Regions from separate parts of the Mycolicibacterium doricum genome, predicted to be linked through region 3. Evidence: predicted binding sites of a transcription regulator. Region 3 holds the regulator's gene; each other region holds the start of a gene.
The links. The regulator LexA, encoded in region 3, represses DNA repair genes until DNA is damaged. The targets are predictions, from matches to a motif close to CGAACANNTGTTCG.
Positions count from the first base shown of each region.

Region 1: the regulator LexA is predicted to act here: its motif matches at 1,986-1,999, upstream of cofD (2-phospho-L-lactate transferase).
Region 2: the regulator LexA is predicted to act here: its motif matches at 2,661-2,674, upstream of G6N07_RS03835 (error-prone DNA polymerase).

Region 1 is NZ_AP022605.1:896,536-900,934, forward strand. It holds gene G6N07_RS04515 (coenzyme F420-0:L-glutamate ligase) at 1-762, opposite strand, end outside; gene cofD (2-phospho-L-lactate transferase) at 759-1,754, opposite strand; gene G6N07_RS04525 (WhiB family transcriptional regulator) at 2,172-2,459, shown strand; gene G6N07_RS04530 (metallopeptidase family protein) at 2,493-2,915, opposite strand; gene G6N07_RS04535 (DUF3499 domain-containing protein) at 3,049-3,471, shown strand; gene G6N07_RS04540 (phosphomannomutase/phosphoglucomutase) at 3,556-4,399, shown strand, end outside.
Region 2 is NZ_AP022605.1:758,493-762,891, reverse strand. It holds gene G6N07_RS03835 (error-prone DNA polymerase) at 1-2,647, opposite strand, end outside; gene G6N07_RS03830 (universal stress protein) at 2,801-3,685, opposite strand; gene G6N07_RS03825 (MarR family winged helix-turn-helix transcriptional regulator) at 3,996-4,399, shown strand, end outside.
Region 3 is NZ_AP022605.1:1,511,580-1,515,978, reverse strand. It holds gene G6N07_RS07555 (PhzF family protein) at 1-550, shown strand, start outside; gene nrdR (transcriptional regulator NrdR) at 558-1,022, opposite strand; gene G6N07_RS07545 (LysM peptidoglycan-binding domain-containing protein) at 1,185-1,661, opposite strand; gene lexA (transcriptional repressor LexA) at 1,887-2,579, shown strand; gene G6N07_RS07535 (LGFP repeat-containing protein) at 2,587-4,399, opposite strand, start outside.

The sequences.
Region 1 (4,399 bases), 620 kb from region 3:
CTCCGCCGTGCCCAGCCAGAACAGGTCGTCCTCGCCGGGGCGCAGCAGATCGCGCGCCGTCGATCCGTTGTCGGTCAACGTCAGTCCGCGCACCACGGCGACGGGGATGCCGGTGAGCTTGCCCTTGACCAGGTCCGCGGCGGCGGCGATCTCGTCGGCGACGGCGACTTCGGTGACCTGAAGCTCGTTGCCGTGCGGGTCGCGGGCGCCGGCGTATCCGTGCAGCACGCTCAGGCCGGCAGCGCCGATCGCGGCATCGACCTGACCGTTGCGCCAGGCCCTACCCATCGTGTCGGTGATCACGATGCCGACCGTGACGCCGAGTCGTTCGGCGAGGCCGGTCCGTAGGCGCGCGGCGCTCCCGTCGGGATCGACCGGCAGCAGGGCGAGTTCGGTGGTGTCGACGTTGGAACCGTCGACCCCGGCGGCCGCCTGGATGATGCCGATGGCGTTCTCCGTGATCAAGGTGCGTCCCTTCCGGGCGAGGACCCGCACGGCTTCGGCGTCGATCAGTCTGCGGCGCAACGCGTCTCGCTCTTCAGGTGCCTCCGGTGCGGCGACGATGCGGCCCTCGCACTTGGACACCACCTTGCTGGTGACCACCACGACATCGCCGTCGCGCAGCCACGGTGCGGCGGCCGCCAGTGCGGCGGCCAGGTCGTCGCCGGGCCGGAACTCCGGCAACCCGGGCACCGGCAGGAGTTCGACCACCGTGGCTGAGCCGTGTTCGGTGCCCGCGGAGGAACCGCCGTTTTCGGTCACAGCGGCACCCCGGCCAATCGGATGCCGGCGCGGACCATCTCGGCGGTGGTGGCTGGGTCCATCATCAACAGCGGCACCTCGGCGACCTCCACGCCGTCGATCTGCGCGCTGTCACCCTCGTGCACGAGCCATGCATCGAGGATCCCGGTGCCGGACCGGGCGCCGTAGTGGCGGCCTACCGCTTCGGAGGTGGATGCGACGCCGATCACGGACAGGCACTCATCGGCCATGCCACGCAACGGTTTTCCGGCGACGATCGGCGAGTAGCCGATGATCTTGGCCGGTGTCGACCGGAGGGCGCCGCGGATGCCGGGGGTGGAGAGGATGGAGCCGATGCTGACCACCGGGTTGGACGGGGCCACCAGCACGACGTCCGCGTCGGCGATGGCCGCGGTGACGCCGGGGGCGGTGGTGGCCTTGTCGGCGCCGACGACGGCGAAGCTGTGGGTGGGGACCTTCGCGCGGTATCGGACCCACCACTCCTGGAAGTGGATGGCACGGCGCTCACCGGTGTCCGGGTCGGTGATCACCACATGCGTTTCGCTGCGGTCGTCGCTGGCGGGCAGCAGGCGGGCACCGGGTTTCCATCGGTCGCACAACGCCTCGGTGACCTGTGACAGCGGATATCCTGCGCGCAGCATCTGGCTGCGCACCAAATGGGTGGCCAGGTCGCGGTCGCCGAGTCCGAACCAGTCCGGCTGGACGCCGTAGGCGGCGAGTTCCTCCTTGGCATGCCAGGTTTCGTCGCGGTGCCCCCATCCGCGGTCGGGGTCGATACCGCCGCCCAGGGTGTACATGCACGTGTCGAGGTCCGGGCAGATCCGCACCCCGAACATCCAGGTGTCGTCACCGACGTTGACCACTGCGGTCAACTCGTGGCCATCGGAGTCCGGTTCGCCGTCCCGGGCGAACTGGCCCAGACCGAGCAGGTGCTGCACGCCGAGCAGAAAGCGTGCCCCCCCGACGCCGCCGACCAGAACCGTCACCTTCACACCGAACGAGACTAGGCGCTCGCCTTCGACGAGGTCGCACCGCTCCTCGCGGCCGGGCGGATGCCGGGGTCACGTGCCGGACACGCCGAGATTTCCGACGCGCCGCGGAACCGTCACGAGGTGGTATGAATTCCTGTTCCAGCGCTTGACCGCAGCGTTTCACCGGTGTGTAATCACACCAGTGTCATTTCCCGGGTTTGCCAGCCGATTTCGGTGTCGCAGACCGAGATTCGATCACATGTTCGAATTGAGTCGGCCCTCCAGCACCTCGTGGGGCCACGTGGATCTACGACACTGAGTGAGGAGGGGCGGGAAATGTCTTTTGAGCAAGGCGAATTCGATCGCGTGGTGCGGTTCGACAGCCGGCTACTCGGCTCCGTCGGCAGGGCGTCACAGAACGGCACGGGAGCCGCACCGATGGGGGCCATCGGTCGGCCTCAGCTGAGTCTGGTTCCGGAACACGTCGACACCGAGCCGGAGGACGCCGACGATCTATGGCAGGAGCGCGCGCTGTGCGCTCAGACCGATCCCGAGGCGTTCTTCCCCGAGAAGGGTGGGTCGACTCGCGAGGCCAAGCGGATCTGCCACGGCTGCGAGGTCCGGGACGAGTGCCTGGACTACGCGCTGGCCCACGACGAGCGCTTCGGAATCTGGGGCGGGCTCTCCGAGCGCGAGCGCCGTCGCCTCAAACGCGGCATCATCTGACCCCAACCTGGCTCCTCTGTTGGGTGCCCCGCCTTACTCGTCGTCGATCGTCGGGTCGATGACGGAGGGTTCGACCCCCAGATATGTGGCCACCTGAGCCACGAGCACCTCATGCAACAGCTCGGCGAGTTCGTCGGAGTCCTTGGCCCGACGCTCGATCGGCTTCCTGAACAAGACGATCCGCGCCCGCGTGGAGTTGCCGCGGACATCGACGCCGGCCGGTATCAACCGGGCCAGTGCTACCGGCCCATCGCCCACCACTTCGGGCGGCCACTGCACATTCTCGGGATCCTTCGGCGCCATGCGCGGGATCTCGTCGACCGCGACGTCCAATCCGGACACCCGGTCCTGCCACCGCCGCTCGATCGGCTCGTATGCCTCCAGCACCGCCATGTCGAACCGCTCGGCTCGGCTGCGCCACCCAGGCACCGTCGGCGGCAGCAGCGGGCCGCGCATCTCTCGACCGCGGCGGGAGATCCAGCGGTTGCCCTCGGCCACGGTCACCGATCGTAACGGTTGGCTATCGGCGCGTCTGCCGCTGCGCGTGTCCGGCACCGCGCGGCATTCGTCCCGCGATAGCCTTCCGTTCGTGAATGTTCCCCGTCGCTGCTGCAGGCCCGGGTGCCCCCACTATGCGGTGGCGACGCTGACGTTCGTCTACTCCGACTCCACCGCTGTCGTCGGTCCACTGGCCACCGTGTCCGAACCGCACTCGTGGGACCTGTGCGTGGGCCACGCCAGCCGGATCACCGCGCCGCGCGGGTGGGAACTCGTCCGGCACGCCGGGCCACTGCCATCGCACTCCGACGACGACGAACTCGTCGCCCTGGCCGACGCGGTCCGAGAAGGACGCGATTCGGCGGCACCCGCCAGCGGGGGAGTCGTCCCCGGGTTCTCCGATCCTACGAGCGGCGCCCAGAGTCGAGCGTTGCTGGCACCACCGGTGTTGCGGCCCGAACCGACCGGCCGCCGGCGCGGTCACCTGCGCGTGCTTCCCGACCCCGCCGAATAGGCCCAAATAGGGCGTCATAGCTTCGCGAACGAATCCTCCGGTGCGGATAGGCTGACGGAAACGTCCCCGATTCCAAGGAGTTGTATGTCTCGGCCGGCTGCGGCGGTGCATCGCGTCATCAAGGCGTATGACGTTCGTGGCCTGGTTGGCGAGGAACTCGACGAGGCGTTGGTGGCCGACGTCGGTGGAGCCTTCGCACGGCTGGTCGCACACTGCGCGAACCAGATCGTCATCGGTCACGACATGCGGTCTAGTTCGCCGGCGTTGTCCGAGGCCTTCGCTCACGGTGTGCTGGCCCAGGGTCTCGACGTCGTCCGCATCGGGCTGGCGTCGACCGATCAGCTCTACTTCGCCTCCGGGTTGCTGGACTGTCCCGGTGCGATGTTCACCGCGAGCCACAATCCCGCCGCTTACAACGGCATCAAACTGTGCCACGCCGGCGCCAAACCGGTCGGGCGGGACACCGGGCTGGGGCAGATCGCCGAGCAGGTCATAGACGGCGTGCCCGCCCACCACGGTCCCCGCGGCAGCGCATCGGAGCGCGATGTGCTGACCGACTATGGCGCATTTCTGCGATCTCTAGTGGAGATACCCAGGCGGCGATCCCTTCGCGTGGCTGTCGACGCCGGCAACGGGATGGCCGGTCACACGACGCCCGCGGTCCTCGGCCCCATCGAGTCGATCACGCTGCTGCCGCTGTTCTTCGAACTCGACGGCACCTTCCCCAACCACGAGGCCAACCCACTGGACTCCGCCAACCTGGTCGGTCTGCAGTCCTTCGTCCTGCAAACCGGCGCCGACATCGGACTGGCCTTCGACGGTGACGCCGACCGCTGTTTCGTCGTCGACGAGAAGGGGCAGGCCGTCTCGCCGTCGGCGGTGACCGCGTTGGTGGCCGGGCGCGAACTGGGCCGGGAGATCGGCGCGA
Region 2 (4,399 bases), 750 kb from region 3:
CGGCGAGCTCGTCACCGGTGTGGCGGACGGCGCCGAGCCCGAGCCGCACGTCGGTCCCCGCATTCTCCAGCGTGGCGTGCGCGAGGCTGGCATTGACATCCGGGCCGCGCACGGTGACGCCGTGTCTGCGCGCGTCGGCCACCAGTGACTGCGGGGAGTAGAACCCCATCGGCTGCGCGCGCAGCAGCGCGGCACAGAATGCCGCAGGGTGGTGCAGCTTGAACCACGAAGAGTAGAACACCAACGACGCGAAGGACAGCGAATGACTTTCCGGGAAGCCGAAATTCGCGAAGGCTTCCAGCTTGTCGTAGATCCGGTCGGCCACCTCGCCGGTGATGCCGTGCCGTTGGCGCATACCGTCGTAGAACCGGCCCCGGAGCCGTCGCATTTTCTCCGTCGAACGCTTCGACCCCATGGCGCGGCGCAGTTGGTCGGCCTCGGCGGCGGTGAACCCGGCGCAGTCGACGGCGAGTTGCATCAACTGTTCCTGAAACAGCGGCACACCCAGCGTCTTGCGTAGCGCATTCTCCATGGACGGGTGGTCGTAGGTGACAACCTCTTCCCCGTTGCGCCGCTTGATGTACGGGTGGACCGAACCACCCTGGATCGGCCCCGGCCGGATCAGCGCGACCTCGACCACCAGGTCGTAGAACACCCGTGGCTTCAGGCGCGGCAGCGTGGCCATCTGCGCCCGGGACTCCACCTGGAACACGCCGACCGAATCGGCGCGCTGCAGCATCTCGTAGACCGCCCCTTCGGACAGGTCGAGTTTGGCCAGGTCGACGTCGAGGCCCTGGTGTTCGCGCACCAGGTCGATGCAGTAGTGCAGCGCAGAGAGCATGCCGAGCCCGAGCATGTCGAACTTCACCAGACCGATGGCCGCGCAGTCGTCCTTGTCCCACTGCAGCACGCTGCGGTTGGCCATGCGGGCCCATTCGACGGGGCACACGTCGGCGATCGGCCGGTCGCAGACCACCATGCCACCCGAGTGGATACCCATATGTCGCGGTAGATTCGAGATCTGCAACGCCAGATCCACCACCGGTTCGGGGATGCCCTCGATGTCCGGTGAGTCGGCCAGCCCGTTCCACTTACTGAGCTGCTTGCTCCAGGCATCCTGCTGCCCTTGGGAGAAGCCGAGGGCACGGGCCATGTCGCGGATGGCGCTGCGACCGCGGTAGGTGATGACGTTGGCGACCTGGGCGGCGTAGTCACGGCCGTACCGGTCGTAGACGTACTGGATCGCCTTCTCGCGTAGATCGGATTCGATGTCGATGTCGATGTCGGGCGGACCGTCGCGGGCCGGGGACAGGAACCGTTCGAACAGCAGCTCGTTGGCGACCGGGTCGACGTTGGTCACCCCCAGCGCATAGCACACCGCGGAGTTGGCCGCCGAGCCGCGGCCCTGGACGAGGATGCCGTTCTCCTTGCAGAACCGGGTGATGTCGTGGACGACGAGGAAATACCCGGGGAAGGTGAGCTTCTCGATGATCCGGAGTTCGTGCTCGATCTGGGCGTAGGCCTGCGGCGCCCGCTCCGGAGGGCCGTAGCGATTGCGGGCACCGAGCATCACCAGGTGCCGCAGCCAGCTGTCCTCGGTGTGGCCGGGCGGCACGTCGAACGGCGGCAGTTTCGGGGCGATCAGAGCCAGCCCGAACGCGCATTGCTCCCCCAGGTCGGCGGCGGCGGTGACGGCCTGCGGGCAGTGTGCGAACAGCCTGGCCATCTCCTCTCCCGAGCGCAGATGGGAACCACCGAGTGGAGCGAGGTAGCCGGCCGCCTCGTCGATCGAGCGGCGGGCCCGGATCGCCCCCATCGCCATCGCCAGCCGTCCACGTGACGGTTCGGCGAAATGCGCTGCTGTGGTGGCGATCACGTTCAGGCCGAAGCGCGGTGCCAGTTCGGTGAGCGCCGCGTTGCGTTCGTCGTCAAGGGGATTGCCGTGGTGGGTCAGCTCGACGCTGACCCGGTCGCTACCGAACCGGTCCACCAGATCGGCGAGGGCTTTCTCGGCCGCCTCCGGCCCGCCCTCTGAGAGCGCTTGCCGAACATGGCCTTTGCGGCAGCCGGTGAGGATGTGCCAGTGACCGCCCGCGGCCTCGGTGAGCCCGTCGTAGTCGTAGCGGGGCTTGCCCTTCTCGCCCCCGGCGAGGTGTGCCTTGGCGATCTCGCGCGACAGCCGGCGGTATCCCTCCGGACCGCGGGCCAGCACCAGCAGGTGAGGTCCGGGTGGATCGGGCACCTCGGTGCGGGCGGTGTTGCCCAGCGACAGCTCAGCGCCGAACACCGTGCGCATGCCGAGTTCCTTGGCCGCCTCGGCGAACCGGACGACTCCGTAGAGCCCGTCGTGGTCGGTCAACGCGATGGCCTGCAGGTCCAGGTGGGCGGCCTCCTCGACAAGCTCCTCCGGAGTACCGGCGCCGTCGAGGAAGCTGTACGCCGAGTGGGCGTGGAGTTCGGCGTACGGCACCACGCCGCCCGACCGAGGCACCTTCGGCGCCTGGTAGGCGCCGCGTTTGCGCGACCACGCCGGGCTGTCCCCGCCGTCGCCGGGAGGTTCGCCCAGGGACTCGCCGGCGCGGCGGGGCTTGCCGTTCAGCACCCGCTCCATCTCCGACCAGCTCGGGGGCCCGTTGAACCAGCTCACCACTCCAGTGTATCGAACGTACATTCGATTGGTGTAGTGCTCGGAAAGACGAAGGCGAGGACCAGCCCTGCTTCGACGAGCAGTTCTACAGCGCCGTGCGACACGCCAGCCCGGCGGGCTGCTGCACGAACACGGCGATCACGGCCTGCGCGGCTAGGGCAGGTCTTCGGGGGTGAATTGCTCACGCGGGATGACCACCATCGGCACGTGCAGGACGCGCAGCATCTTCGCAGCCGTCGAGCCGAGGAACAGCCGCCGCGGCGCACTCAACCGGCTGGAGCCCACCATGATGAGGTCGCCGTCGTGCCAGTCCAGCTTACCGACCGCGTCCTCGACGCCGCGTCCGTCGACGATTGTGGAGGTCACCGGGATGTTCGCCGGCAAAGCGCGTCGCGCCGCTTCCAGGGTCTGGGCGGCGTGGTCGCGCGCCTGGTGCCGCACCGCGTCGACGTCGCCGCGCAGCACGTCGAACGTCGGATCGAGCGCCACGAGGGAGATCAGCCGCAGCGGTGTGCCCGCCGCCGAGCTGAACCGCACCGCGTGCTCGAGCAGCAGATCCGTGCCTTCACGGCGGCCGATCGCGCACGACACTTCCCGGACACGCTGGACCGGTGAGTCGCGCATGCCGCGCGGTGCCACCGCCACCGGCATTGGCGCCGAGTGCAGTAGCTGGTTGACCACCGACCCGAGCGAGTAGCTCCCGGCCAGGCCACCGCCCGATCCGCCCACCACGATCGCGTCGGCGGCGAGCCGGGCCGCTTCGGTGATGAGTCCGTCGGCGGTGGAGTCGGTGTACACGATGTGGCTGTGCACCGACACGTCGGTGGGCACCGAGGCCATGGCGTCGGCCAGCCACTTCTCGGCCTGACTGCCCAGCAGATCGTCGTTCTCACCGGTGGGAACCATGGCCGGCAACGCCCGGTCGGACAGCATGATGCAGACGTCGAGTTCCGCGCCGAGCGTCCGGGCCAGGCGGATTCCCAGTGCGAGTGCGTCTGCGCCGCCGGGGGTGGCGAGATAACCGACGACCAACCTCATGACCGAACCACCGCCCATCTCGCACGTCCGGGGAACGCCGCGGATTTCAATCCTGTCAATCGGAGGCGGTTTTCACCGGCGCTTGACGAAATCAAGGTCGATACTGCGCGGTGCCGCCCTCGATGACGAGTCGGGCGCCGGACCCGTCCGGTCGATGTGGTGGCTGCTCTCGGTGGTGAATGCCAGGTCGGCATGGACACTCCCTTCTCGGTGTGAATCGGACACTTCTGGGTGTGAATCGGACACTTCTCGGTGTGAATCGGACACTGTCTTTCCGGTTGAACGGCGGAATTCTGGATAACGAATAGGCATGGCCGAACCCGCGGGCTGGCAGGCGATGCGCTCGGTGCTGTTGCTCTGCCGGTCGATGACAGCAGTCGTCGACCAGGAACTCAAGTACGGCTTCGCGCTGCGGCTGATCGATTTCCAGATCCTCAAGCAGCTGGAGTCCACCGAGACGGGCACCTGCCTGCTCGGGGCGGTGGCCAGGGAACTGTTCGTGCACGCCACCACGGTGAGCACCGCCACCGAGCGGCTCGCCGAACGCGATCTGGTCGTGCGCCGCGCCCACCCGACCGACCGCCGGGCGACGCTGGTCAGCATTACCGAAGAGGGGCGGACACTGACGGACGCGGCGACGGCGGCGCTCGCGGCCGCCCAGTTCGGGTTGGCCGGCCTGACCGCCGACCAGTTGGCGGCACTGAGCTGTGTCGA
Region 3 (4,399 bases):
GACCCTTTTCGTGGATATCCCGCAGGCCGGTGCCACGACGGCGCACGTCAGGATCTTCACCCCCGCCACCGAACTCCCGTTCGCCGGGCATCCCACCGTCGGTGCGTCGTGGTGGCTTCGCGAGAACAGGCTGCCAGTGCGCACCCTGCAGGTCCCGGCCGGAATCGTCCAGGTCCGCTACGAGGGCCACCTGACTGTGGTCAGGGCGCGCTCCGACTGGGCGCCGGAGTTTGCGATCCACGACCTGCAGTCCCGCGAGGCGTTGGCCGCCGCAGACCCCGGCGACTATCCCGACGACGCCCATCACTACCTGTGGACCTGGACCGACCGCGGCGCCGGACACATTCGAGCGCGTATGTTCGCCCCGGGTCTCGGAGTGCCCGAAGATGAGGCGACCGGAGCTGCGGCGGTGCGCATCACCGATCACCTCAGCCGCGATCTGACGATCGTGCAGGGTAAGGGCTCGGTGATCCACACCGCATGGAGCCCCGACGGCTGGGTCAGCATCGCCGGCCGCGTCATCGCCGACAGCAGGCGTCGCCTGGACTGATTCCCGGTCAGCCCGACCGCGTGACGTCCTGGTGGGCGCGCAAAGCTTCGATCTCGCGTTCGAAATCGGCTGCGGACTCGAAGGATCGGTATACCGAGGCGAACCGCAGATAGGCGACCTCGTCGAGCTCACGCAGCGGACCGAGGATCGCCAGACCCACCTCGTGGCTGGGTACCTCGGGGGAACCGGTCGCCCGGACCGCGTCCTCGACCTGCTGGGCGAGCAGATTGAGCGCGTCGTCGTCGACCTGGCGCCCCTGGCACGCCCGGCGGACACCCTTGATGACCTTCTCTCGGCTGAACGGTTCTGTCACACCGCTGCGCTTGACGACCGCGAGCACCGCGGTCTCCACCGTGGTGAACCGCCGGCCGCACTCCGGACAGGAGCGGCGGCGCCGGATGGCCTGACCTTCGTCGGTCTCCCGAGAGTCGACGACACGCGAATCGGGATGACGACAGAACGGACAGTGCATCACCGCTCCTTCGCCAAACCGCCGGGTACGCCTTTCGAACCTCTCCGAGCGTACCCGGATGGCATCCTCGCCGCCGACGGCTCGGGTCGGTGGCCACCCGACATGCGGCGCCGGGAGCAGCGTGGGGGCCCAGCACCGAAATCCCCCTGTCCACGGCACCCGTCAGCCGACAGGGGAGATCAGCATCTGGCCGGCATCGATCGCCGCCGAGTCGAGCTCGTTGAGTTCACGGATCCGCTCGACGACAGCACCGATCGGGGCGTCCGGGGCGACCCGCTGCGCGACCTGATGCAGGCTCTCCCCGCCCTGCACCTGCACCACCGCCAGTTCCGCGGGCACCGAGTCCTGCTGGCGCGCCACCCCGCCCAGGTTGGCGACCAGCCCGAGCCACACGGTGATCCCGGCGGCCACCAGCGCGAGAAGCACTGTCGTCGCGGGCGTGACGGGGCGGCGGCGATGCGACGCGCGGGAGATGAGCACCCCGGTGCCCCGGTGCCGCAGGGCGGCACCGGCGGGACGACCCGCGCCCGGCCGTCGAGTGCCCGGCCGCCGAGTGCCCGGCCGCCGAACATCCGACGCCCGGCGCACACCGCGTGCGGCCGGATATTGCGGGGTCTGCCTCACTTCGAGGATCGTCATGCGCGCGCCCTTCCTGTGGTAATCGCCTGTGTGTTCGAATATAGTCGATCGTATGTTCGATGGTAGAACGTGTGATCGAACTGTTGCAGACGATAAGTGAAGGGTCCGACAAGTACATCGGTGCCGTTGCCGCTACATCGGTGCCGTTGCCGCCCCGGGGATCCGGCGCGACATGCGTCGAACAAATGTTTGATCATCGGAGGTCGGGAGACTAGATTCAGCCCCATGATCGACGACAGCAGCGAAACCGGCACCGGCGGGCGCCGCGGCACAGACGCCGGCCTGACCGAGCGACAACGCACCATTCTGGAGGTCATTCGCGCCTCGGTGACCAGCCGCGGCTACCCCCCGAGCATCCGAGAGATCGGCGACGCTGTCGGACTGACGTCGACGTCCTCGGTGGCACACCAGCTCCGCACGCTCGAACGCAAGGGCTACCTGCGGCGTGACCCGAACCGGCCCCGGGCCGTCGATGTACGCCTCTCCGACCAGCCGGCCGCGCCGGTGGTTACCACCGATGTCGTCGGCAGCGATGCGCTACCCGAACCGACGTTCGTACCGGTGCTCGGCCGGATCGCGGCCGGCGGGCCGATCCTGGCGGAGGAAGCGGTCGAGGACGTGTTCCCGCTGCCGCGCGAACTCGTCGGTGAGGGCTCGCTGTTCCTGCTCAAGGTGGTGGGCGACTCGATGATCGACGCCGCCATCTGCGACGGAGATTGGGTCGTCGTCCGACAACAGGCGGTCGCCGACAACGGCGACATCGTCGCAGCCATGATCGACGGCGAAGCCACCGTCAAGACCTTCAAACGCAGCCGTGGGCAGGTGTGGCTGATGCCGCACAATCCCGCGTTCGAACCCATCCTGGGCAACGACGCCGCCGTGCTGGGTAAAGTCGTCACCGTCATCCGCAAGATCTGACGGCTGCTCAGGCGCCGCGCACGAACCCGTTGGTACGCGCGAAATCCTCACTTGGGAAGAAGATCTCGGCGACCGCATCGTCATAGCCGCGGCTGCCCGGCGCCCAGTAGAGGCCCGTCTTGGTGTCCGCCTTCACCGGGTAACCCGCCGGCGGCTCATCGGAGCCGTCGACAGCCAGCTGGATCGCCGTCCGGCCGGGGCCCGGCTCGTCGATGTCGATGGCCGCGTGTCTACCGCTGGGCGCGTCGTCGACGAAGGGCGCCGCCATGAACCCGCCGGGCACCACCGGCTCCTCGTCCGTCGTGTCTGCTCTGAGCGCGTCAGCGGGCGCGGGTAGAGACGGCTCCTCCAGTGCGGACTGCGCGCGTGTCTCGTCGCTCACCGCAGCCTCGATACGCGTCGGCGCGGTGTCGATCGAGTCCAGATCGTCCCGCCCACCGAACAGGTCATCGGGGCCAGACGCCGAAGCCCGCGCCGCCGCCACCCTCTCGACCGCCTCTTCGGCCGATTCGTCACGCAGGTCCCAAGGGTTCGCCGACGTGTCGCGTCCTCCGTACCCGCCGGGATACCGGCCGTGGCGTTCGTCGCCGTCATCGGCATCAGACACCCCGTGGCCGGACGGCCGGTACCGGGCGGCGTCGTCGACGATGTCGTCGTCATCGCGGAAGTGGCCGGCCCGGTCGCCGCGACGGCGGTTCCACAGCAGCGCGCCGGCGACGAGTCCGACCACGAGCAGCACCGGGATCAGCGCCAGCAGCCACCACCAGTTCCACCGCCAGCTCAACCACTCGCCGTCTCCACCGGCCGCCGACGACTGCGGCTCCGCAGGAGCCTTCGGCACCTCCTCGCCCGGCACCTGGAGACCGGCCAGCCGCGCGGCGAGGTTCGCCGGCTCGGTGCTGAACCTGCCGGTCGATCGGTCGTAGGACAGCACCCCTTCGCTGAACCGCTGGGTGACGACGTCACCGCTCTCCGTCTGATCGGCCATGGGGGCGCCCAGCGGTCCCTGTGCGCCGTCGAGTTCCGACCACCCCGCGTTCATCGCCCCACGTACGATGACGGCGCCGTAATCCGGGGTCCAGAAGATGACCGGGTTGTCCTCTGCCGCGAACGTACTGATGCGGCTGTCGGAGCCCAGACCACCGTCGGCTTCGCTGCTCGTCGGGAAGCCGAGGTCGCCCTCCGGCCCACCCACGCTCTCGTACTTCTCGAGCACCTGACCGGTGACCACGTTCGCCCCGGTCTGCGGCGTGTAGAAGATCTTGCCGCCGACGAAGTTCTGGCCGACTCCCCCAGCCCCGATCTCGTACTGCGGCCCGTCCTTGGCGCCCAGCGGCCCCAGGGCGCCGCCCGCGGCGCGCCGGGCGGCCGCGATGGCCGATGTGGCGTCCTCGGGAATCGGCAGGTCCTTCAGTTGATCGGCGAGTTCGGGTGGAACCGTCGTGAAAGTCTTGTCCGTGCGGTTCCAGGACAGCTGTCCGCCGGTGAACTGCTGGGACACCACGTCGCCGCGGTACACCTCGTCCTCCGCGGGCACGCCGAGCCCGCCCGCCGACCCGCCCAGCCGGTCCCATGCGGCGTTGATCGCACCGCGCACGACGCGGGCACCGGTCCCCGGTGTCCAGAAGATCACCGGCTTGTCCGCGGCCGAGAAGGTGACGTTCCGGCTGTCCGGGCCGACCCGGCCCGGACCCTCGTCGATCGTGGGAAAGCCGAGGTCACCGTCCGCCGGTCCGCCGAGCGACTCGTACCTCTCGAGGACGGCGCCCTGCATCCAGTGCGCGCCGGTGGCCGGGGTGAAGAACATCTTGCCCGCCGCG